4 regions of the Mesorhizobium sp. 131-2-1 genome follow, and region 4 is predicted to be linked to each of the others. Evidence: riboswitches for the same ligand, from Rfam matches in the RefSeq annotation. Region 4 holds a riboswitch; each other region holds the start of a gene.
The links. Region 4 has a riboswitch for thiamine pyrophosphate ahead of thiB (thiamine ABC transporter substrate binding subunit). Riboswitches for the same ligand answer to the same signal wherever they lie in the genome.

Region 1 (2,193 bases), 1.4 Mb from region 4:
GGTGGCGAACTGGACGAACACGGCTTTGTGCGCGACTACCAAGATCTGGCGGCGTTCAAGCACTACATCGATGGGACGTTCGACCATCGGCATCTTAACGACGTGCTGGGGCATGACCATGCCACAGCGGAATGTCTGGCCAGGCACTTCTACGACTGGTGCAAGGTGCGGCTACCCGAAACCTCCGCCGTGCGGGTGAGCGAGACGCCGAAAACCTGGGCGGAATACCGACCATGACTTGCGCGTTGCATCCCGGAATCCGGGTGAGCGAGATTTTTGGGCCGACCATTCAGGGCGAAGGCGTGCTGATCGGCTTGCCGACGGTGTTCGTAAGAACCGGCGGGTGCGATTATCGCTGTTCCTGGTGCGACAGCCTGCATGCGGTGGACCGTCGCTTCCGCCATGATTGGGAGATGATGTCTTCCGACGCGGTTTGGCAAAAGGTCATTGCACTTTCCGGCGGTCAGCCCGTGATGGTATCGCTGTCGGGCGGCAATCCGGCCATCCAGCCGCTTGGCCAGTTGATCGACCGCGGGCATGGTGAGGGCTACCGTTTTGCATTGGAAACCCAAGGTTCGGTGTCTAAGCAATGGTTCGCGGATCTCGACGTGCTGGTACTCAGCCCCAAGCCGCCCTCAAGTGAAATGACGACAGATTGGGCCGCGTTCGACGCCTGCTTAGAGGCGGCGCAGGATAAGCCGCAGACGGCGCTCAAGCTCGTCGTCTTCGACGAAGATGACTATGCCTATGCCAAAGACGCCGCGGCGCGCTACCCGCAATTACCCGTCTATCTGCAGCCCGGCAATCACACGCCGCCGCGTCCCGGCAACGAAGACGCGTTCATCGACATGGCCGGTGTGATGAGGCGCATGGAATGGCTGGTTGAAAAAGTGACCCGTGACATGTGGTTCGAGGCGCGTGTACTGCCGCAGCTTCATGTTCTGCTCTGGGGAAACAAACGGGGCGTCTAGCCGAAGGGGAAGGATTGCCGACGATGAGCAAGACAGACCTCTATAGCAATCTCACCCAACTGGGCGGCAGCAGCGTCGTTCCGGAAAGCCCCGAAAACACCGTGCTGGAAAAGGCACCGAAATCCGCATGAGGGCTCGCCTTATTGGGGGCGCTTCACCGCTCCTCTGGAGCGTGACTTGCTCTCGATACTACCATGCTTTTCCGCTGGGTTTGTTTGGTCGCCGATCACCGCTGCGGGACGAATGCGCTTGACAAAATAGCGAAGGGCCGTTCAATTCGATGCATTCACCAGGGGAGTCCCGGCAAGGGGCTGAGATACTGCTGGCTTTCGCGGTGCAGTGACCCGTTGAACCTGATCCAGTTCATACTGGCGTAGGGACGGTGCAAGCGCTTTGCGGGAGTTTACGCCCGAGGTCCTGTTTCGGCAGGTCGGCAGAAGCGTCTTTTCATCCTTCCGGCACAGAACTGGGTCTCCAATGCATGAGCAAAGGAGCCTCACGATGAATGCTCTCACCCCCGCCGTGTCGACGGGACCACTGCCCGCCTCGCGGAAAATCCACAAATCCGGCGTCCTCCACCCGCAGATCAGGGTGCCGATGCGCGAAATCTCCGTCCATCCGACGGCCGGCGAACCGCCCATCACCGTCTACGATCCGTCAGGACCCTATACGGACCCTGCTGTCGAAACCAACATCGAAAAGGGCCTTGCCCGGCTTCGCCACGAATGGGTCACGGCGCGCGGCGATGTCGAAGCCTATGACGGCCGCCATGTCCGGCCGGAAGACAATGGATTCGTCACGGGCGAGCGCCTGACGCCGGAATTTCCCATTCGCAATCGGCCGCTCAGGGCCAAGGCAGGCAAGGCGGTCACGCAGCTAGCCTATGCGCGCGCCGGCATCATCACGCCTGAAATGGAGTTCGTCGCCATCCGCGAGAACCTCGGCCGCGAGATCCTGCGCGGCAAGCTTGAGCGCGACGGCGAAGCCTTCGGCGCGGCGATCCCCGACTTCGTCACGCCGGAGTTCGTGCGCGACGAGGTGGCGCGCGGACGCGCGATCATTCCCGCCAACATCAATCATCCCGAGAGCGAGCCGATGATCATCGGCCGCAATTTCCTGGTGAAGATCAACGCCAATATCGGAAATTCGGCGGTCACCTCCTCGATGGCCGAGGAGGTCGAAAAGATGGTCTGGGCGATCCGCTGGGGCGCCGATACGGTGA
Region 2 (2,193 bases), 3.3 Mb from region 4:
AAAAGCGGAAACAGCGCGCGCCGCAGCCGCGGCAGGAAATCGACCAGCGCCGAGAGGATGAAGGCGGCGAAGAGCGAGCAGGCAAAGCCGGCGGCCGTGGCACGGATGGTGGGAAGCGTGTTTTCGGCCAGCGCTTCGCGGTTCTCCCAGGCCTGCAGCAGCACGCGCGACGGCGCCGGCAGCACGGTAGGGGCGATGCCGCCGAGGCGGGCGTAGAGCTCCCATGCGGCAAGCAGCAGCGCGAAAGCGAGGGCGGCGGGAACCAACTTGGCGAGGGTCGAGGTGAAGGCTGATCTCCCCCCTTGCGGGGGAGATGTCCGGCAGGACAGAGGGGGGTGTGACGGAGCGCCAGCTTTTGAAATTTGTCCTGAAGGAACTGACGAACGCCGCGCATGTAGCCAACTGACAGGCCGGCGGGACAGCGCCCCTCTCTGCCTTGCCAGGCATCTCCCCCACAAGGGGGGAGATTGGCCGTCGCCTCGGCTTTCGCCAATCACCGATGACCCCGCTCCCTCTTCTGAGAAGCGGTCAGATGCGGGGATCTCTCCCCCACGCAAAGGGTCGAACGGAACAGCCACGACAATATCCTCGACAGCGCCTGCGCGCCGCTCAAACCGCGGTCGGGCTGTTCGCCGAAATGGTGATGTCGAGGGTCACATGACCGGCGCCGGGGCCGAAGCGGCAGAAGGCTTCGGCGAGCGTGGCAAAGATCGCGCCGGCATCGCCGCGCAATTTGGTGCAGAAGTGCTTCGAGCGCTCGAAGACGCCCGACTGCTTCAGGAAGTCGATGCAGCCATAGATCTCGTCCATATGGTCGCCAGTGCCCATCACGTAGAGCGAGAACTGGGCGGCGGCCGGCTGGTCGACCGAAGGCGTCGCCTGAACGGCGCGGATGGCGGCCAGCTTGCGCTCGTCCAGCGGGATCACCGGCCCGCCGATCTCGTCGGAGCGGCAGATCGGATCGTCGGGCTCGCCGGGACAGCCGCGCGAGACCGCCGCCGAGAGCACGCAGTGCTTGCCGCTCCTTGCCGCCGCCACGAACAGGTCGCGCATGGCCGGGAACAGCACCTCGGGCGGCCCGACCAGAAGGGTCGAGATGTCGTCGGTCTCGATCCGCAGCCTGTCGCGCCAAGGATCGAGCGCGCCGAGCGCGCCGAGGATGACGCCGACGAAATCGTCGGCCATCGGATAAAGGGAAATCTGTGCGCCGGAAAACATGGCCCGCCTCGCTCCGCTGGTATTATCCAGATCAGCTTTAGGGTCCGGAGGCTTGCCGCCCCCATCTCAGCCCCGACCGTACGGAGCACCCCTGTGGATGCGGCGGTTAAAGCACTGTTTGGAGGCTTGGGGAAGCGGTTTTTGGCGGCCTCCGTCAGACCAAGCGCCTCATCTCCCCCTAGGGGGAGATGGCGCGTCACAAGATTTTTGCGGGTTTCTCGCAGCCATCCAATCGTTCAATTTGTACGAATGTTGCTTGACCGATATTCGTACGTAAAGTACGATATTTCCCTTCTTCTCCGGAGGGACCTCCTTGAATACCGCGAACCACGCCGCCTTCGCCGACCTCTCCCGCCCGCTTTTGTCGCCACTGCCGCTCGAGCAGCGCGAACGCCTCGCCGGCGCCTGGCGGATGGCCAGCCAGGACATCGCCGAGGACATCCGCTTCATCCGCCAGTACCTGAAGGTCATCGCCGAGAAGGACGAACGCCTGTCGACCGGCACGCTGGTCCACAGCCGCGCCTATGTCGAGGCCTGTGCCGGCTGGCTGCCCCAAACCGTGGCACGCTATCTGCGCAACCTGCGCGCCATCACCGAATGCGAGCTCGCGATGACGGCGGCGGGCGTCAGGTTTGCGCTGTCGAGCGATGCGTGGGAGGCTTGAAGGGCGGGCGCTTCCCCTTCTCACCCCACAAGGGCGAGAAGGTCAGATGCCTCCCTACCAGCTGAACTGCAGCCCCGCATTGCCGCCGACGGTGCCGCTGGAGAAGGCGATGCCCATCGTCCCGGTCAGCCGGCCGCCATGGGCAAAGCCTTCGCTCAGCACCGCAGCTCCGGTGAAGCCGAAGGCGTCGGCGCCGCCGGCATTGCCCCAGTTGACGCGCAGGCCGAAATGCTCGCCCTGGACGAGATCCGGCGCGGCAAGGGCGGCCGAGATCGAGGCGTTCTCGAAGGCGCGGGTGACGCGGTTGTCGA
Region 3 (2,193 bases), 2.5 Mb from region 4:
GATGCGCGCGCATGGCCTTGGCGCCGAGCGCGCAGTTGAGGCCGATGGTGAACGGGCTGGCGTGACGCACAGAATGCCAGAAGGCGGTCGGCGTCTGGCCGGACAGCGTGCGGCCGGACAGGTCGGTGATCGTGCCGGAGATCATCACCGGCAGGTGCACGCCTTTCTCGATAAAGATCTCGTTGCAGGCGAAGATCGCCGCCTTGGCGTTCAGCGTGTCGAAGATGGTCTCGATCAGGATGATGTCGACGCCGCCGTCGATCAACCCGCGCAACTGTTCGCCATAGGCGAGGCGCAGATCGTCGAAAGTCACGGCGCGATAGCCTGGGTTGTTGACGTCAGGCGACATCGACGCCGTGCGATTGGTCGGCCCTAGCGCACCGGCAACGAAACGGCGTTTGCCGTCTTCCCGCTGTGCTCTCAGCGCGGCACGGCGCACCAGCCGCGCTCCGTCGCGGTTCAGCGCATAGACGGCATCCTCCATTCCGTAATCAGCCTGGGCGATCGAGGTCGAGGAGAAGGTGTTGGTCTCGAGGATATCGGCGCCTGCGATGGCGTACTGATAGTGGATTTCCTCGATCGCCCCGGGCTGGGTCAGGATCAAAAGGTCGTTGTTGCCTTGCTGGTGGCAGGGGCAGCCGGCGAAGGCCTCGCCGCGAAACTGGCTCTCGTCGAAACCCAGACCCTGGATCTGCGTGCCCATGGCGCCGTCAAGGATGAGGATGCGTTCGTGCGCTGCTGCGGTCAGCGCAGCAACCACTTCGGAACCGTCGGGCTTTGCCGCGGCGGGGCCGAACAGGTCATCCAGCGATGAGGAGCTTTGCGACATTTTTCATCCTCAAGACGACAGCCGCATCCAAGGCACATAAAGACATCTTTATGTCAACATACGCCCTCTAAGACCTTCTGTCACCCCAGTGCGCGTCGGTTTCACCCAGTCAAGTGGCCTTCGCCGGCTTTCATTGTCTGCAACTCCATATACCTGGACGAAGCGCGTATCACCTCCCTGAAGCCGCGGATTATCACGTTCGATTAGGATAACCACATACTGGACCGCCTGAGCTACTCCGTCGATCTCGACGCAGATGGCCGTTACGCTTTCTCCATCCTTCGCTTGACAAGATAGCGCGAGCCCGTTCAACTTGAGGCATTCACCAGGGGAGTCCCGGCAAGGGGCTGAGATACTGCTGGCTTTCGCGGCGCAGTGACCCGTTGAACCTGATCCAGTTCATACTGGCGTAGGGACGGTGCAAGCGCTTTGCGGGAGTTCATGCCCGAGGTCCTGTTTTGGCAGGACGACCAAAGCGTCTTTTCATCCTTCCGGCACAGAACTGGGTCTCCAATGCACGAGCAAAGGAGCCTCAAGATGAATGCCCTCACCCCCGCCGTTTCGACGGGACCGCTGCCCGCCTCACGCAAGATCCACAAGCAAGGCACCCTCCACCCGCAGATCAGGGTGCCGATGCGCGAGATCTCCGTCCATCCGACCGCCGGCGAACCGCCCGTCACCGTCTACGATCCGTCGGGGCCCTACACCGACCCGACTATCGACACCAGCATCGAAAAGGGCCTCGCCCGGCATCGCCAGGAATGGGTCATCGCCCGCGGCGATGTCGAGGCCTATGACGGCCGCTATGTCCGGCCGGAGGACAATGGGTTCGCGACGGGCGAGCGCCTGACGCCGGAATTTCCCGTTCGCAACCAGCCGCTCAGGGCCAAAGCGGGCAAGGCGGTGACCCAGCTTGCCTATGCGCGCGCCGGCATCGTCACGCCCGAAATGGAGTTCGTCGCGATCCGCGAGAATCTGGGCCGCGAGATGCTGCGCGGCAAGATTGAGCGCGACGGCGAGGCCTTCGGCGCGGCGATCCCCGACTTCGTCACCCCGGAATTCGTGCGTGACGAAGTGGCGCGCGGGCGGGCGATCATTCCCGCCAACATCAATCATCCCGAGAGCGAGCCAATGATCATCGGCCGCAATTTCCTGGTCAAGATCAACGCCAATATCGGCAACTCCGCCGTCACTTCGTCGATGGCCGAAGAGGTCGAGAAGATGGTGTGGGCGATCCGCTGGGGCGCCGATACGGTGATGGACCTGTCGACGGGCCGCAACATTCACAACATCCGCGAATGGATCGTGCGCAATGCGCCGGTGCCGATCGGCACGGTGCCGCTTTACCAGGCGCTGGAAAAGGT
Region 4 (2,193 bases):
CTGCACCTTGGCGGAACTTAGCGAACGCCACGTTCCTTCGCGCCCCCCTCTGGCCTGCCGGCCATCTCCCCCTCTAGGGGGGAGATCAGCTACCATTGATGCTTTCGCCAATCTCCAATGCTGCAGGATTGGGTGAGGCGCCGAAGCTGCCGATCTCCCCCCTTGAGGGGGAGATGGCCGGCAGGCCAGAGGGGGGTGGCTTGGCGCGAACATCGGCAGAACCAGCCGGACCTACTTGCTCATCGCCGCCAGCCATTCATCCACCCAGGCCTTGCGGTTGGCCGCGACTTCGTCGGCGCTGAACAGCATGGTCTTGGTCGGCTTCACCAATTTGTCGAAGGCCGGGTTGAGCGGCTTGTCGGTCTTGCCGGCCGGGAACATCCAATTGGTCTCCGGAATGACATCCTGGAATTTCGGCCCGGTCATGAACGCGATGAACTTTTCCGCCAGCGGATTCTTCGCGCCTGTCGTGGTAATGCCGGCGACCTCGATCTGCAAATATTCGCCCTCCTCGAAGGACGCGGCCTGGTAGCGCTCGGTGTTCTCGGCGACCATGTGATAGGCCGGCGAGGTGGTGTAGGACAGCACCATCGGCGCCTCGCCCTTGGTGAACAGGCCATAGGCCTCGCTCCAGCCCGGCGTCACCGTCAGCACCTTGGCCTTGAGCTTGGCCCAGGCTTCGGGCGCCTTGTCGCCATAGACCGATTTCACCCAGAGCAGCAGACCGAGGCCCGGCGTCGAGGTGCGCGGATCCTGGATGACGATCTTGTCGGTGGCGTTGCCCTCGACCAGTTCCTTCAGGCTCTTCGGCGGCGTCTTCAGCTTCTGGGTGTCGTAGACCACCGCGAAATAGCCGTAGTCGAACGGCACGAATGTGTCGTCGCTCCAGTTGCCGGGGACATTGAGGCCGGACACCTCGCCATGCGGCGCGAACAGGCCCGTCGCCTTGGCTTCCGCCGTGAGGTTGGTGTCGAGGCCGAGCACGATGTCGGCCTTGGTTGCCGCGCCCTCCAGTTTGACGCGGTTAAGCAGCGCGACTCCGTCGGCGACCGAGACGAATTCAAGATCGCAGCCGCATTCGGCCTCGAATTCCTTCTTCACCGCTGGGCCGGGACCCCAGTCGGCGGTGAAGCTCTCATAGGTGTAGACGGTGAGCTTGTCCTTGGCTGCCGCGGGGCCCGCCAGAAGCGCGACAAGGCCGGTTGCCAGAACAAGGTGGGATAACAGCGTGCGCATCGGCGCCTCCTTCGTTGGTGTTGAAAGGAATTGAGGCGTCGGATGGTCCGAAACGTCTAATCCCTCCGCCGGTACAAACCGGATCAGGTTCAGCGGGTTGGCGTTTGCCTCTCAGCCGGCCCGCGAAACATCGCGTCCGGCACCCCGTTAGAGCGTTTCGACACATAGGCCCGGCCACGGCACCGCGCAAGCGGAAGTTTGCCGGGTGCCGGCACCCCCGGCTTCCGTTTCTCCGGCGGGGCTGGTAAGGGCGACGCCCATGGGCACATTCACCATCCTGCTTGGCGGCGACCTCATCCGCACGCCGCGGCTCGACAGCCAGCTTGCCGGCGCGCGCGTCATCGCCGCCGATGGGGGCATCGGCCATGCCCGCGTGCTCGGCCTGACGCCAGAGCTCTGGGTCGGCGATTTCGATTCCGTGCCGGCGGATTTGCCCGATGATCTGGCCGCCGTGCCGCGCCAGGTGTTCCCGGCCGAGAAGGACAAGACCGACGGCGAGCTGGCGATCGCTGCCGCGCTCGAGCGCGGCGCCACGGGCCTGGTGCTGGCCGGCGCCTTCGGCGGCAGGCGTGCTGACCACGCCTTCCTGCATCTGGCGCTCGCCGTCCGCCTGGCCGAGGCCGGCATCAGCGTGCTTCTGACCAGCGGCGCGCAGGAGGGCATTCCACTTCTGCCGGGCAAGGCCGGCTTCGACTACGCCGACGGCACGCTGTTTTCGGTGCTCGGCTTCTCCGACCTTTCCGGCCTGAGCGTCTCCGGCGCCAAATGGCCTCTCGATCACGTCGAGATGGCGTTCGGCTCGTCGCTGACCATATCCAACGAGGTCAAGGGGCGGCTCGAGATCGCGCTCGGCCACGGCCGCGCGCTGCTCCTGGCCCATCCTTATCCCCTTCCTGAAAGCTGACATGGCCCCGCCCCTTCTCATTCTCGACGGGATAAAGCTGACCTTCGGCGGCA

Region 1: linked by a shared signal. The riboswitch ahead of thiC (phosphomethylpyrimidine synthase ThiC) and the one ahead of thiB (thiamine ABC transporter substrate binding subunit) in region 4 are both predicted to bind thiamine pyrophosphate.
Region 2: linked by a shared signal. The riboswitch ahead of JG743_RS22310 (Ykof family thiamine-binding protein) and the one ahead of thiB (thiamine ABC transporter substrate binding subunit) in region 4 are both predicted to bind thiamine pyrophosphate.
Region 3: linked by a shared signal. The riboswitch ahead of thiC (phosphomethylpyrimidine synthase ThiC) and the one ahead of thiB (thiamine ABC transporter substrate binding subunit) in region 4 are both predicted to bind thiamine pyrophosphate.

What each region holds. Positions count from the first base shown of each region.
Region 1 is NZ_AP023247.1:6,660,187-6,662,379, forward strand. It holds gene queD (6-carboxytetrahydropterin synthase QueD) at 1-237, shown strand, start outside; gene queE (7-carboxy-7-deazaguanine synthase QueE) at 234-971, shown strand; TPP riboswitch at 1,253-1,369, shown strand; gene thiC (phosphomethylpyrimidine synthase ThiC) at 1,473-2,193, shown strand, end outside.
Region 2 is NZ_AP023247.1:4,581,438-4,583,630, forward strand. It holds gene JG743_RS22305 (ABC transporter permease) at 1-266, opposite strand, end outside; gene JG743_RS22310 (Ykof family thiamine-binding protein) at 610-1,218, opposite strand; TPP riboswitch at 1,209-1,321, opposite strand; gene JG743_RS22315 (hypothetical protein) at 1,532-1,882, shown strand; gene JG743_RS22320 (porin) at 1,937-2,193, opposite strand, start outside.
Region 3 is NZ_AP023247.1:5,633,205-5,635,397, forward strand. It holds gene metH (methionine synthase) at 1-829, opposite strand, end outside; partial or broken gene JG743_RS34680 (aspartate 1-decarboxylase) at 947-1,126, shown strand; TPP riboswitch at 1,147-1,263, shown strand; gene thiC (phosphomethylpyrimidine synthase ThiC) at 1,367-2,193, shown strand, end outside.
Region 4 is NZ_AP023247.1:1,269,026-1,271,218, reverse strand. It holds gene thiB (thiamine ABC transporter substrate binding subunit) at 232-1,236, opposite strand; TPP riboswitch at 1,280-1,393, opposite strand; gene JG743_RS06200 (thiamine diphosphokinase) at 1,496-2,140, shown strand; gene JG743_RS06195 (ABC-F family ATP-binding cassette domain-containing protein) at 2,142-2,193, shown strand, end outside.